Regions from separate parts of the Bradyrhizobium sp. 18BD genome, predicted to be linked through region 3. Evidence: predicted binding sites of a transcription regulator. Region 3 holds the regulator's gene; each other region holds the start of a gene.
What was found. The regulator LexA, encoded in region 3, represses DNA repair genes until DNA is damaged. The targets are predictions, from matches to a motif close to TGTTCNNNNTGTGTTCNG.
Positions count from the first base shown of each region.

Region 1: RAD16_RS03475 (single-stranded DNA-binding protein) is a predicted target of LexA. The motif match lies at 2,700-2,717, and genes of this name have one in related genera.
Region 2: recA (recombinase RecA) is a predicted target of LexA. The motif match lies at 2,020-2,037, and genes of this name have one in related genera.

Region 1 is NZ_JAVAYL010000002.1:62,806-66,959, reverse strand. It holds gene gyrA (DNA gyrase subunit A) at 1-821, opposite strand, end outside; gene RAD16_RS03485 (DUF2306 domain-containing protein) at 989-1,387, opposite strand; gene RAD16_RS03480 (low molecular weight protein tyrosine phosphatase family protein) at 1,689-2,039, shown strand; gene RAD16_RS03475 (single-stranded DNA-binding protein) at 2,051-2,545, opposite strand; gene RAD16_RS03470 (outer membrane protein) at 2,997-3,776, shown strand; gene RAD16_RS03465 (outer membrane protein) at 4,013-4,154, shown strand, end outside.
Region 2 is NZ_JAVAYL010000020.1:138,213-142,366, forward strand. It holds gene RAD16_RS30990 (hypothetical protein) at 1-456, opposite strand, end outside; gene recA (recombinase RecA) at 840-1,928, opposite strand; gene RAD16_RS31000 (hypothetical protein) at 2,378-2,554, shown strand; gene RAD16_RS31005 (hypothetical protein) at 4,121-4,154, shown strand, end outside.
Region 3 is NZ_JAVAYL010000030.1:36,062-40,215, forward strand. It holds gene RAD16_RS37135 (GAF domain-containing protein) at 1-142, opposite strand, end outside; gene RAD16_RS37140 (hypothetical protein) at 335-766, opposite strand; gene RAD16_RS37145 (hypothetical protein) at 963-1,166, opposite strand; gene lexA (transcriptional repressor LexA) at 1,354-2,055, opposite strand; gene RAD16_RS37155 (molybdopterin molybdotransferase MoeA) at 2,232-3,443, opposite strand; gene RAD16_RS37160 (hypothetical protein) at 3,674-3,868, opposite strand; gene RAD16_RS37165 (HAD family hydrolase) at 4,025-4,154, opposite strand, start outside.

The DNA of each region.
Region 1 (4,154 bases), on a different contig from region 3:
GGGATCTCGGTGATGACGATCGCCTCGCGCTCCTTGCGGACCGTCTCGAACTCGACCTTGCCGCGCATCACGATGGAGCCGCGGCCGAGATGATAGGCGCTGCGGATGCCCGCGCGTCCGAGAATGATGCCGCCGGTCGGGAAATCCGGGCCCGGGATGATGTTGTTGAGCTCGTCGATGGTCAGCGACGGGTTGTCGATCAGCGCGACGCAGGCGTCGATCACCTCGCCGAGATTGTGCGGCGGGATGTTGGTGGCCATGCCGACCGCGATGCCGCCGGCGCCGTTGACCAGCAGGTTCGGGAACCGCGCAGGCAGAACCACCGGCTCGCGCTCGGAGCCGTCATAGTTGTCCTGGAAATCGACCGTGTCGTCGTCGATGTCCTCAAGCAGCTTCAGTGCGATCTTGGTCAGGCGGGATTCGGTGTAGCGCATCGCCGCGGGCGGATCGCCGTCGACCGAGCCGAAATTGCCCTGTCCGTCGATCAGGGGCGCGCGCATCGAGAAGTCCTGCGCCATGCGCACCAACGCGTCGTAGATCGCCTGGTCGCCATGGGGATGGTACTTACCCATGACCTCACCGACGGCACCGGCGGACTTCTTGTGCTTCTTGTCCGGCGTGTCGCCGCGATTGTTCATCGCGTAGAGGATGCGGCGATGCACCGGCTTCAACCCGTCGCGCGCATCGGGCAGCGCGCGCGACACGATCACGCTCATGGCGTAATCGAGATAGGACTTCTTCATCTCCTCGTAGATCGAGACGGGGCGAATGTCCGAGGGTTGCGCCGGCTGGTCGCCGGGCTTGTTGTCGTCGTCAGCCAAGGGGAATCCGATGAAGTTTTATCTGGGAATCATATAGCGCATCGGCCCCCTGATAACCACCCTTGCGAGGTCCTGGGAAGCGCTTTTTCCGACTGTTTTTCCAGAGACTTACGCCCTTCCCGGCATCGCCCGGAGCGGGGCCGCAACGGGTAGTGCGGAACCGCTGCTTACGCCCCGAAAATCACCCGGTGCATGATGCGTCCGGGCACCAGCGTGAATAAGCCCGCCACCACCAGCGCGCCGATGAACGTCATGATCATGATGCGCCGGTGATCGGCGACGCGGTGGGTGTGTGCCCGCCACACCGCGAGCGGCAGCATGACCAGCGTGAAGATCGATAGCAGGTGGATCGGGCTGAACGGACCGACCAGGCGGATCTGGTGGATCCAGAAGGACGACGCGGCCACCGCGACCATCAGCACGACCCAGATCCAGCCGACCGTCCGGTGCGGCAGCGTGCCCTTGGGGGCGGCGAACTGGACGATGCCGAGCACGAACGCCGCCATCGCCGCGAAGGCGTGCAGCGGGATCGCCGGAGCGGCGTCAAACAATGGCGCAAGGCTCATGTGGCGCGTCCTCCGGTCGGGAATCGGCCATGTGAATAGGATTAACATGAAGTTAATACCATTCACATGGCAGCCCGTCAAAGGCTTGAGGCAGCACATGAGGCCAGCCCGGAAAAACCGAGCTTAGCCCGGCAATTGGCAAGAAATCTTGTCGCCTCACGCGAGCAGAGAGCCCGGGGACGAAACGCATCCCCCGGCTCATTTTCGTCAGCGAGGAGAAGGCGTGTATGTAACCAGAATCCGGCGCGATCTACCGCCGGATCGATCGGGCTGTCCCCGATCGTTCTCCTGGAGCGGTGAAATGACCAACGTCCTGTTCGTCTGCAGCGCCAACCGCCTCCGCAGCCCCACCGCCGAACACGTGTTTTCGACCTGGCCGGGGATCGAGACCGACTCCGCGGGCATCTCGAACCATGCGGACGTGCTGCTGTCCACCGAACAGGTCGAATGGGCCGACATCATCTTCGTCATGGAGAAGACCCACCGGAACAAGCTGAACCGGAAATTCCGCTCCAGCCTGAACGGCAAGCGGGTCATCTGCCTCGACATTCCGGACGACTACGAGTTCATGGATCCGGTCCTGGTCCAGATGCTCGAAAGCCGCGCGGGCCGCTTCCTGTCCGGACCCGCGCCTGATCGTCCCACCCCGTAGAAGGCCTGGCCTCAGAACGGGATGTCGTCGTCCATGTCGTTGTTGCGGCCACCGCCGCCAGCGGCCACGGCACGGCGCGGCGCGCTGCTGACCGGACCGGAGGAGCCGAAATCGCCGCCGGATTCATCGCCGAAGCTGCCGCCTCCCCCGCCGCCGCGACCGTCGAGCATCGTCAGGGTCGAGTTGAAGCCCTGCAGCACGACCTCGGTGGAGTACTTCTCGACGCCGCTCTGGTCGGTCCATTTGCGGGTCTGGAGCGCGCCCTCGATGTAAACCTTGGCGCCCTTCTTCAGGTACTGCTCGGCGACCTTGCAGAGCCCTTCATTGAAGATCACGACGCGATGCCACTCGGTCTTTTCCTTGCGCTCGCCGCTGTTCTTGTCGCGCCAGGTCTCCGAGGTCGCGATGCTCAAATTCGCGATCGGCCGCCCGTCCTGGGTGCGGCGGATTTCGGGATCCTTGCCGAGATTTCCAACCAGAATGACCTTGTTGACGCTTCCCGCCATCGCCGCTCTCCACTCCGAATGCCACTGAATTTCAAAAGGCCGAGCCCGCACCGCGATGCTCTGCCGCCCTGTTGAGGCGACCCTATACGCTTGCGAGGGCTGCTCAGCCCGTCACCCCTCAGGTTATCCCCACATATAGCATCGACCTCAGGTTTGTTCCAGATTTGTTCCTGCAACTTCGATCGTCCGTGGCTTGGGCTTGAAACCGGGAACATGTGGCAAAAAGCCTGGCGCCACATGGAACCTTTCCGGGTTCCCGTGCGCACAGAAAAGCGCTTAACATTCATCAAGTTAGACCCAACTCAGATGTCGCCGAACTGTTGCTTTTCGGAGACGGACTCTGCCTCCCCGCCAAGCTACGCTCGACTTTGGAATTGAGTTCATATGGGCGTCGCGCCTGATTAGCCGCTTCGGGGACAACAAGAAGCGGACTGAAACTGGGGAGACTGCAATGAATAAGATTTTGTTTGGTGCAATCGGTGCAGTGGCGTTGGGCCTTTCGGCTCCTGCAAGCGCAGCAGATCTCGCTGCGCGTCCCTACACCAAGGCTCCGGCTCCGGTGATCGCCACGATCTACGACTGGAGCGGTTTTTACATCGGCATCAACGGCGGCGGCGGCTCCAGCCACAAGTGCTGGGACTTCGTCACGCCCGTCACCGGCACTCTGCTCGGCGAAGGTTGCCACAACGCCACCGGCGGCACGGTCGGCGGCCAGGTCGGCTATCGCTGGCAGTCTGCCAATTGGGTGTTCGGCCTCGAAGGCCAGGGCAACTGGGCCGATTTCTCCGGCGACAATGTCAGCACGACGTTGTTCGGTACGGGCCTTCGCGATCGGTCCAAGATCAACGCGTTCGGTTTGTTCACCGGTCAGGTCGGCTACGCCTGGAACAACGTCCTGCTCTACGTGAAGGGCGGCGGCGCAGTGGTGAGTGACCGCTACCGGAGCTACGACACCGTCACCGGCCTCGAATTCGACCGCGCCAACGAGACCCGCTGGGGCGGCACCGTGGGCGCCGGCGTCGAGTTCGGATTCGCACCGAACTGGACGGTCGGCATCGAGTACGATCACCTCTTTCTCGGCAACCGCACCATCGGCTTCAGCGGTTCCGGCAACTTCCTGATCGCCCCGCTCGGCGCCGCCACACGCTCAGAGCGCATCGGTCAGGACGTCGATATCGGCCTGATCCGTGTGAACTATCGATGGGGTGGTCCAGCCATCGCCAGATACTGATATCCCGCTGATATCGCTAGGATTAAAAAGGCCGGCTTCGCGCCGGCCTTTTGCTTGGCGTTCCCAATTCGGTACAATGGGTCAGCTATTATTACGTTTTGTGACTGCTGTTGCTCTTTGGGCACACAACTTGCGGCTTTGCTGGTGTAAGCACGACGTCAGTTGGACCACGATGTCCGATCCTGCTTCCGACGCACGGAAGTCAAAATAGAAACTGGGACTGGGATTTGTTGAATATGAAGAAGATTTTCTTGGCTTCGGCCTGTCTGCTCGCCCTCACCGGTGCCGCGTCGGCTGCCGACCTTGCGGCTCGCCCCTACACCAAGGCTCCGGTGGCAGTGGCTTCGGTCTACAACTGGACCGGCTTCTACCTCGGTA
Region 2 (4,154 bases), on a different contig from region 3:
ATGGTTGTCGGCCACCTTGAAGGACGGCAGCTTCCATTTTGCGACAGACTCGGGAGCATAGTGCGCAACATGATCGTCCGTGTGCACCAGGCTCAGCTTCGCTGTGATCTCCTTGTATGGGCGAAGCAGGTCCAGCAACCAGACCAGCACAAGCTGATCGTTTGGTCGAGGATCGACCCATATTTCAATTGAGTCGAACTTCGCACACAGCTCGAAGAAACCGATATCGCGCGTTCCGAATCCCTCCAGCGAGCCGCGACAAGCGTCATCAAGCCAATGATCGCCGGAATTGCAGTGCTTTGCCGATCGGCGCTCCAGCCCCATCAAAAGCTGTTCCTCGGAAGGCAACTTCCTCCAGACGAAGCGTAGATAGAATCCGAGCACAACGTTCGCCAGGCCCGACTGGCGAAGCACGCTTTCGTCAAGGTGGTTCGTGGATAAAATCAAATGGGACACACTCACCTCTCAAAATTGATACGCAAGACAAGAACATTCCGAGCGAATACGTACTCATTAATCAGGCGCGATCAGTGAGAGGGCCTCGCGATCCCACCGCCAGAGCCGCTCGTTGGTCAGGTGCGAGCCGCCCCATCAGCGATCGAGCCTCGAGCTCGGCAGCGGACGGCAGCGGTCCCCAGACCAGCCGGCGCTCGATCGCAACACGAGATCGGCAAGGCCGGCGCGTTGGATGGCGCCTGCGGTGGATGCGTCTATGGTCACAATCAGGCACTTAATCGCCCCACCCCACTGTCACGCTCAACACGAAAACGGGCACTGATGACGTCGGCAACTCAACGTCCTCAGCGCCCGCTCCTCGCGAAAAACTTTCGCGTTAGGCCTTACTCTTCCGCCGGCTCGTCGCCGTCGGCGTCGCTCTCGGGCGTGCCGGCCAAAATCTGCTCGGAGATCAGGCCCGAGTTCTGGCGGATCGAGGTCTCGATCTTGGCGGTGATGTCGGGATTGGCCTTCAGGAACGCTTTCGAGTTCTCGCGGCCCTGGCCGAGGCGCTGGCTGTCATAGGAGAACCAGGCGCCGGATTTCTCGACGATGCCGGCCTTGACGCCGAGATCGAGGATCTCGCCCATCTTGGAGACGCCCTCGCCGTACATGATGTCGAACTCGACCTGCTTGAAGGGCGGCGCCAGCTTGTTCTTCACCACCTTGACGCGGGTGGTGTTGCCGACCACTTCGTCGCGCTCCTTGATCGCGCCGATGCGGCGGATGTCGAGGCGGACGGAGGCATAGAACTTCAGCGCGTTACCGCCGGTGGTGGTTTCCGGCGAGCCGTACATCACACCGATCTTCATGCGGATCTGGTTGATGAAGATCACCATGGTGTTGGACTTGTTGATCGACGCTGTGAGCTTGCGCAGCGCCTGGCTCATCAGACGCGCCTGCAGACCCGGCAGCGCATCGCCCATCTCGCCCTCGAGCTCGGCCTTCGGCACCAGTGCCGCGACCGAATCGACCACCAGAACATCCACCGCACCCGAACGCACCAGCGTGTCGCAGATTTCCAGTGCCTGCTCGCCGGTGTCGGGCTGCGAGATCAGCAGCTCGTCGATGTTGACGCCAAGCTTGCGGGCATAGACCGGGTCGAGCGCGTGCTCGGCGTCGATGAACGCGCAGATGCCGCCCTTCTTCTGCGCTTCCGCCACCGTATGCAGCGCCAGGGTGGTTTTGCCCGAGGATTCCGGCCCGTAGATCTCGACGATGCGTCCCTTGGGCAGGCCGCCGATGCCGAGCGCAATATCGAGCCCGAGCGAGCCCGAAGACACCGCCTCGATGTCCATGGACCGGTCGCTCTTGCCGAGCTTCATCACCGATCCCTTGCCGAACTGGCGCTCGATCTGAGAGAGCGCGGCAGCCAGGGCTTTACTCTTGTCCATGGAAGATCCTTCGACGATACGCAGGGCAGTGGCGGACATTGGGTCGTGCTCCTTATGACGAGGATTCGGGTGCGGGACAAACGGTTGGGCAGCGGGTCGTCGATAAAAACAACGTACCCTATCTGTTCTCTGTTCGCAATATGTTCTTTTGCAAATTTGAGGCGCTGGCCTGTTTCCGGCTTCGGTGACCTGGTTTGAATCTGGCAGTGGCTTGTTCTGGCCGACCAATAAAAACGCCGCCTGCTTCAATGATCGCAGGCGGCGGCTTTCCAGCCCCGGGTGGGTTTGCAAAACCCCGGTGCTGATTAATCTGCACAAGTTGTGCCAAGGTTTTGTGTCGCGCAACGGGACACAAGCAGGGGCGGGGTGTCCGGATCGGGACAGCACCCGGATTTGGGTACCGTCCGGTCCCCAAACTTGATTTTTGTTATGTCCCAATCTGCTTGGCGTGCCCTAAAGTCGGGAAAAACAAGCAATCGGCAGGCGCTATGCAGGACTATCAGACCCAGCTCGAAAAGCTCCGGAAGGACGCCGCGGAGTGCGCCCTCATCCGTGACCTCGCGACCGACAGGGCAAAGCAGGAGCTATTTGGTCGTCTTGCCGATCATCTGAGCGTCCTCGCCGATCAGGTGGAAGCGGCCATGCACGAGCGAAAGGTCGGGTAGCCCCGCGCGGCAAGCCTGCGATCCGTGTCCTCATCTGCCCTCGCGGGTGAAAGAAAAAGGCCCCAGCTCCGGGGTAATGGGGGGCATTGAGCTGGGGCCACCATGGTGCCCTTGGGGAAGGGCTTCGGGAAAACTTGGCAAGCTCGCGAATGTTCCTAAACGCCAAGCATCCACAAAGCGAACGCGGCGCAGAGACAAATTCCGCCCACCAGTGTCAGCGCAAGAAAGAATCGCTCCGCTCTATCCATGGCGACCTCCGCCTGGGTCGCGCCCCACGGCTCTCAACGCGGCGGCGCGGGTAAGTGTCCTATCCGTTCCGTCAAAGCGGGTGTCTTAATCAGGACAGCACTCCGCCGGCAAAGTGAGGCCGCCTATGCGGTGTGAAAGCAAAGGGCCGCCGTCCTGAGACAGCGGCCCCTCATGCTTCCGGGTTTCAATGATTCCGAACTGAAAAGGCTTTGCCAGCCCCGGACATTGCCAGTTTTTCCCGGTTAACAAATCCTTGCCACAACAAATGTGAATCGGCCGGGTCATAATTTCAAATCGCGGACTCCTGATCAGGACAGCACCGGGAGAAGAAGCTTCACCGGTCACGCTGCAGCGGTCAGCCTACGTGGCTCACTACGACCTCTGCCGCATCCACGAAGTTCTGCGGACCACTGCCAGCGTCGCGTCTGGACGATTGGGGATTTGATTGATGCGGTGTTGCCGTTGGAGCCGAACCGGCCTGTCCGAATAACGCGCAGCTTCCGCGTCATTGACCGAGACAAGAATTGACTTGAACCCTGGCCTGATCCGAACAGACTAAGCTTTACCGGGGTTTTGCATCATCCCCCTCGGGGCTGGAAAGCCGCCGCCTGCGATCATTTAAGCAGGCGGCGTTTTTGCTTTCCGAGTCCTGGCTCTCCGGGGCTGGCAAGAGCGCCAAGACGTCCATGCAAGACGTCCACGCAAGCATAGATCGAGACATCGCGCCTTAGCCTATGTGAATTCGCGGTGTCCCAATCTACCTCTGCGGGTGTCCAGGACAGCGCCCTATTCAGTGACGAGGGGGCGGCTTTTTGTCGTTCAATCCTCAAGCTGATGCCTGTTTGATTTTCCCGGATCCGCCGCATGGGCGGCCTCTTGCTTTCATCGCAACCCTGCCCGCACGGCTGCGGCGGGGTGACGCCGGAACAACCTGACATTTGTTAAGTTGCCTCTCATCAAGTCGAGAGGATCGCCGTGCCGAGAGATGAGCTGACGAGCAAAGCGGAGCGCTCCCTCGTCACCGTTGCGCTCGGCACCCTGATGCTGATCATGTGCCTCGGCACTCTGCTGTACAGATAATCGCCGACGGCCACGGCGGTCCGTGGCCTCTCATCTGCACGACTGGGTCAAGTCCGCCGGGCTTCAACCGCCGAAGTAGCAGCGCGGCTTGCGCCCCTGTTTCTTCGTATGAAGCTGACGCGCATCAAGGACGCGGGCCCGACGCGCCGTCATGATTCCGCAATCTTGCGGTAGCGAACTTTTTGCGGCCCCAGGCCTTTGATCGGGGGTGAACCGCAGCAATGGGGAGCCTTCGTCATGACGGAAAATGCGCATCAGGATGCGGCCAGGC
Region 3 (4,154 bases):
CCTCGTCATGACCGAAGCGCAAGTCCTCGCTCACGGCCTTGAACGCGGACAGCCCCTCGCCGTAGAGGCCTCCTCCGAATTCCAGCCGCATGCGCGTGCGATCAGGCACCCAGAGTTCAACGACGCGAATGAAGGTTTTCATCGAACGTGTCCGCCGCCTCAAGTCACTGGCAGCATCGGCCATTTACCGGCGGAGCGGACGTTCAAAATTCAGGCAGGGCCGCGCAAACTTCGTGCGACGCAAGGGGAACACAAGCATCACCACGTCGCCGGCCACGGCCGGCGATGGCGATTTCCATTCTGGCCCCGACCTGCGAGCCGGGGATCGCTCCGATCAGCCGATCGGCAGACGCGTGATCGTCGGCCTGTCGGCAACGATTTGCGGCGTCTGCTCGCGCTCGCCGAGCGGCTGGGTCACGGGCAGTTGCAGCACGGTTGCGCGCTGGCCTTCGACGAGCTGTGTCACCAACACGTATTTGCCGTCGGCAAATTCGATCGCGTCGTGATGACGATCGGGAATGTGCGGATCGACCTTGCCGAACTTGCCGACGCGCGAATTGATCGTGCGTGTCCAGATCCAGCGATTGTCGTAACGGACGTTGTCGGCGAAAGCGAGCTCCGTTCCCGGCAGCAGACATACGGCGACGGACATGTCCGCTTCGGAAGCGAAGCCGCGCGTCGAGGTGCCGCGGAAGGTTGTCGTGACGATCGTCTCGCCGACTTCTGCGGGACGCGTCGCGACGGCGTGCAGGCTGTAGTCACACATCGTGTTGCTCCTCATTCGAAGATAGCAACCCGCGCCTCTGTTTCGGAGGCGCAGGCCTCTATCAGAGTGGAAGCCCATCAGGTTCTGCTTGGTTGTGGGCAAATCTGCGGCTTGGATCCGCGGGCCGCCATCACAATATCTTTTTCAAATACTGGAGGAACAAAGTCCGCTCCCGTGCATTTAGCGGCCTTATCCGTCAGCGGCCTGCAGGTGCCGACCAGCCGGAGTATGGCCAGACCGGTTGTGACGGCTGCGCGACGGCGTTGCGTGCATTGCGGAATTGTTCGCTCGCCGCTGCCGGTGTTGCCTTGCGGGCATGGTGCGGCTCTGCGGCGATGGCTTGCGACGCGGATTCTGCGATCAGCGCCATCATGATTGTGCTCAAGACGATCTTGCGCATGGTTGTCTCCTCGGTCTGTCAAAGGCCTTACGAAGCGATGCGGGCTTCGTGCGGCGTGCCGAGGATCTAGCGCTGGAGAGGTGGCGGGATAATCTGCGCAAAACCAGAAAGACTATCCAGCCGGAGCGGACAATCATCCGCTCCATCGTTTAAGGCGCGGTCGCCAGAGGGCGCCGCGCGGACGTGTTCAGTACTTCCGGTAAAGCCCGATCAGCTTGCCCTGAATCTTGACCCGGTTGGGCGGCAGGATGCGGACCTCATAGGCGGCGTTGGCGGGCTCGAGCGCGATCGAGGCGCCCCGGCGGCGGAAGCGCTTCAGGGTTGCCTCTTCGTCGTCGATCAGGGCCACCACGATGTCGCCGGTGTCGGCGCTCTCGTTGCGCTGGATCAGCGCCATGTCGCCGTCGAGGATGCCGGCTTCCACCATGGAATCGCCGCGCACTTCGAGCGCGTAGTGCTCGCCCGAGCCGAGCATGTCGGGCGGAACGCTGATGGTGTGGCTGCGGGTCTGCAACGCCTCGATCGGCGTGCCGGCCGCGATCCGACCCATCACCGGCACGGCGACGGGACGCTCGCCCTCGTCGGCGGGCGGGCTTGAGGTGGTGCGCACCTTGCCGAGATTGCCCTCGATGACGCTGGGCGTGAAGCCGCGGCGGTTGCCGGCGGCGGCCTGCAGCTCGGGCAGCTTGATCACCTCGATGGCGCGGGCGCGGTTGGGCAGGCGGCGGATGAAGCCGCGCTCCTCGAGCGCGGTGATCAGGCGATGGATGCCCGACTTCGAGCGCAGGTCGAGCGCGTCCTTCATCTCATCGAAGGAGGGCGGCACGCCGCTTTCCTTCAGCCGCTCGCTGATGAACCGCAGGAGCTCGTATTGTTTGCGCGTTAACATCTCGACCAAAATCCCCCGGTTGATGTCGTTCGATTCCGAGACGCTGAATTCAGCGATAAGCCGCTACATGCTCGAAACAAATCATGAACGGACACTATATGTTCGATACATGTTCCGCAACTGCTTAATTTACCGTGAACGCGACAAAGTTCGCGGAACGCGTGCGAACGAAGCGGTCAGACGGGCAGTCGCAGCACCTCGCAAGGCGCACCGGCCTCGGCCTTCGGTGCGAATGGTGCGCGCACGAGAAGTGCCTGTGCCGCAGCGAGATTCGCAAGCAGCGAGGAGTCCTGGTGGTTGACCGGATTGGCAACGAGCGTGCCGTCGTCGCGCATATCGAGGCGCGCGCGCAGATAATCCTCGCGCTGGTCATTGGCGCCGACGGCGCGGCCGAGCACGGCGCGTTCGCGGCGATGATGAATCACCTGCTGGCCTGCCAGCGCGCGAATCAGCGGCACCAGAAACAGGAAACCGCAAACGTAGGATGACACGGGATTGCCGGGCAGGCCGATCACGCGCATCGCCCCGAGTTGTCCGTTCATCATCGGCTTGCCCGGCCGCATCGCGATCTTCCAGAACGCCATCGAGATGCCTTCGTCCCGCAGCGCCTGCTGCACCAGGTCGTGGTCGCCGACCGAAGCACCGCCGGTGGTGATGAGGATATCGGCGCCGCTCTCGCGGGCGCGGCGGATACCGGCGGTGGTGGCGGCAAGCGTGTCGGCGGCGACGCCGAGGTCGATGGTGTCGGCGCCCTCGCTGCGGGCGAGCGCGTGCAGGGCGTAGCCGTTGGAATAGACGATCTGGCCGGGGCCGGGCGTCGTGCCCGGCATCACCAGCTCATCGCCGGTGGCGAGGACCGCAACCTTCGGGCGGCGACGGACGGGCAGAAGCGGGTGGTTCATCCCGGCGGCGAGGGCGAGGTCGCGCTCGGTGAGCCGGGCTCCCTTGCGCAGCAGCACGTCGCCTTCCGAGAAGTCGACGCCGGCGGGGCGGATGTGCCGTCCCGTCACCGCGGCTTCCTTGATCGTGATGCGCTTGCCGTCTGCGACCGTGTCCTCCTGGATCACGACCGCGTCGGCGCCGTCAGGCACGACGCCGCCGGTGAAGATCCGCACGGCTTGGCCGGCACCGACCGTTCCGGCGAATGGCCGGCCCGCCGCGACCTCGCCGATCACGGTGAGCTGGGCATCGACCTTCGCTGCGTCCGCCGCGCGTACCGCATAGCCGTCCATCGCCGACATCGCCTGCGGCGGCTGGGTCCGCTGCGCCGCGACGTCGCGGGCGAGCACGCGGTGAAAGGCTTGGTCGAGAGCGACCGATTCTTCGGGCAGCGGCTCTGCGCCGGCAAGCACCGCGGCGAGCGCGTCAGAAACCGGCATCAGGGCCACGGTGAAAACTCCAGCTGCGCCCGTTCGGGCAAATCGGCGGCGAGAGTTCTAGCCGAGTGCAGGCACAGAGGCAAAACGGGTGGCCGCGCGGGATGATTTATCCTGCGTCATGCGCTTGGCGATGAGAGGCAGCATCACGTCCGCCGCGGCATGATCCGGAAGGCGAGACAGACCGGCACGAGGGTGGCCATGGCGAGGACGAGAAAGACGAGAGCCACGGCCAGCATCGGTCAGGTCTCCGGCTGTTTGCCCGGACTGACGTCCGGCGCAATCGGCCCCTGATCCTTGTCGGGCATCGGGTCGGCCTGGGCTTTCAGGTCGGCGGCCTTGCTGATCAACTTTGCGGAGAGGTCAGAATCCGAAGTGGTTCTGGCGAATTTCATCAGCAGGGAGGCCTGCTTGGTGAGGTAGGTTTTGCCCAACACGACGATAGGTCCGATGTAGAATTCCCAACGGACTCATGAGTCCTGAACGGGACATTCGTTCCCCGAACTCCGTACAAAAATGCACAAAGTAATTTGGTTCCTCATTTTCGGCGGAATGAGTTCCGGGAACCGGATGGCGCGATGGCGGAATGCCAGTCAGATTCCCAGCGCCCTCAGCGCGTTGCCGACATCCTGGGGCGAGGTCACATGCACCGCGGTCAAACCGCAGGCACGGGCGCCCTCGATGTTCTCGGCGAGGTCATCGAAGAACACGATTCGGTTTGCC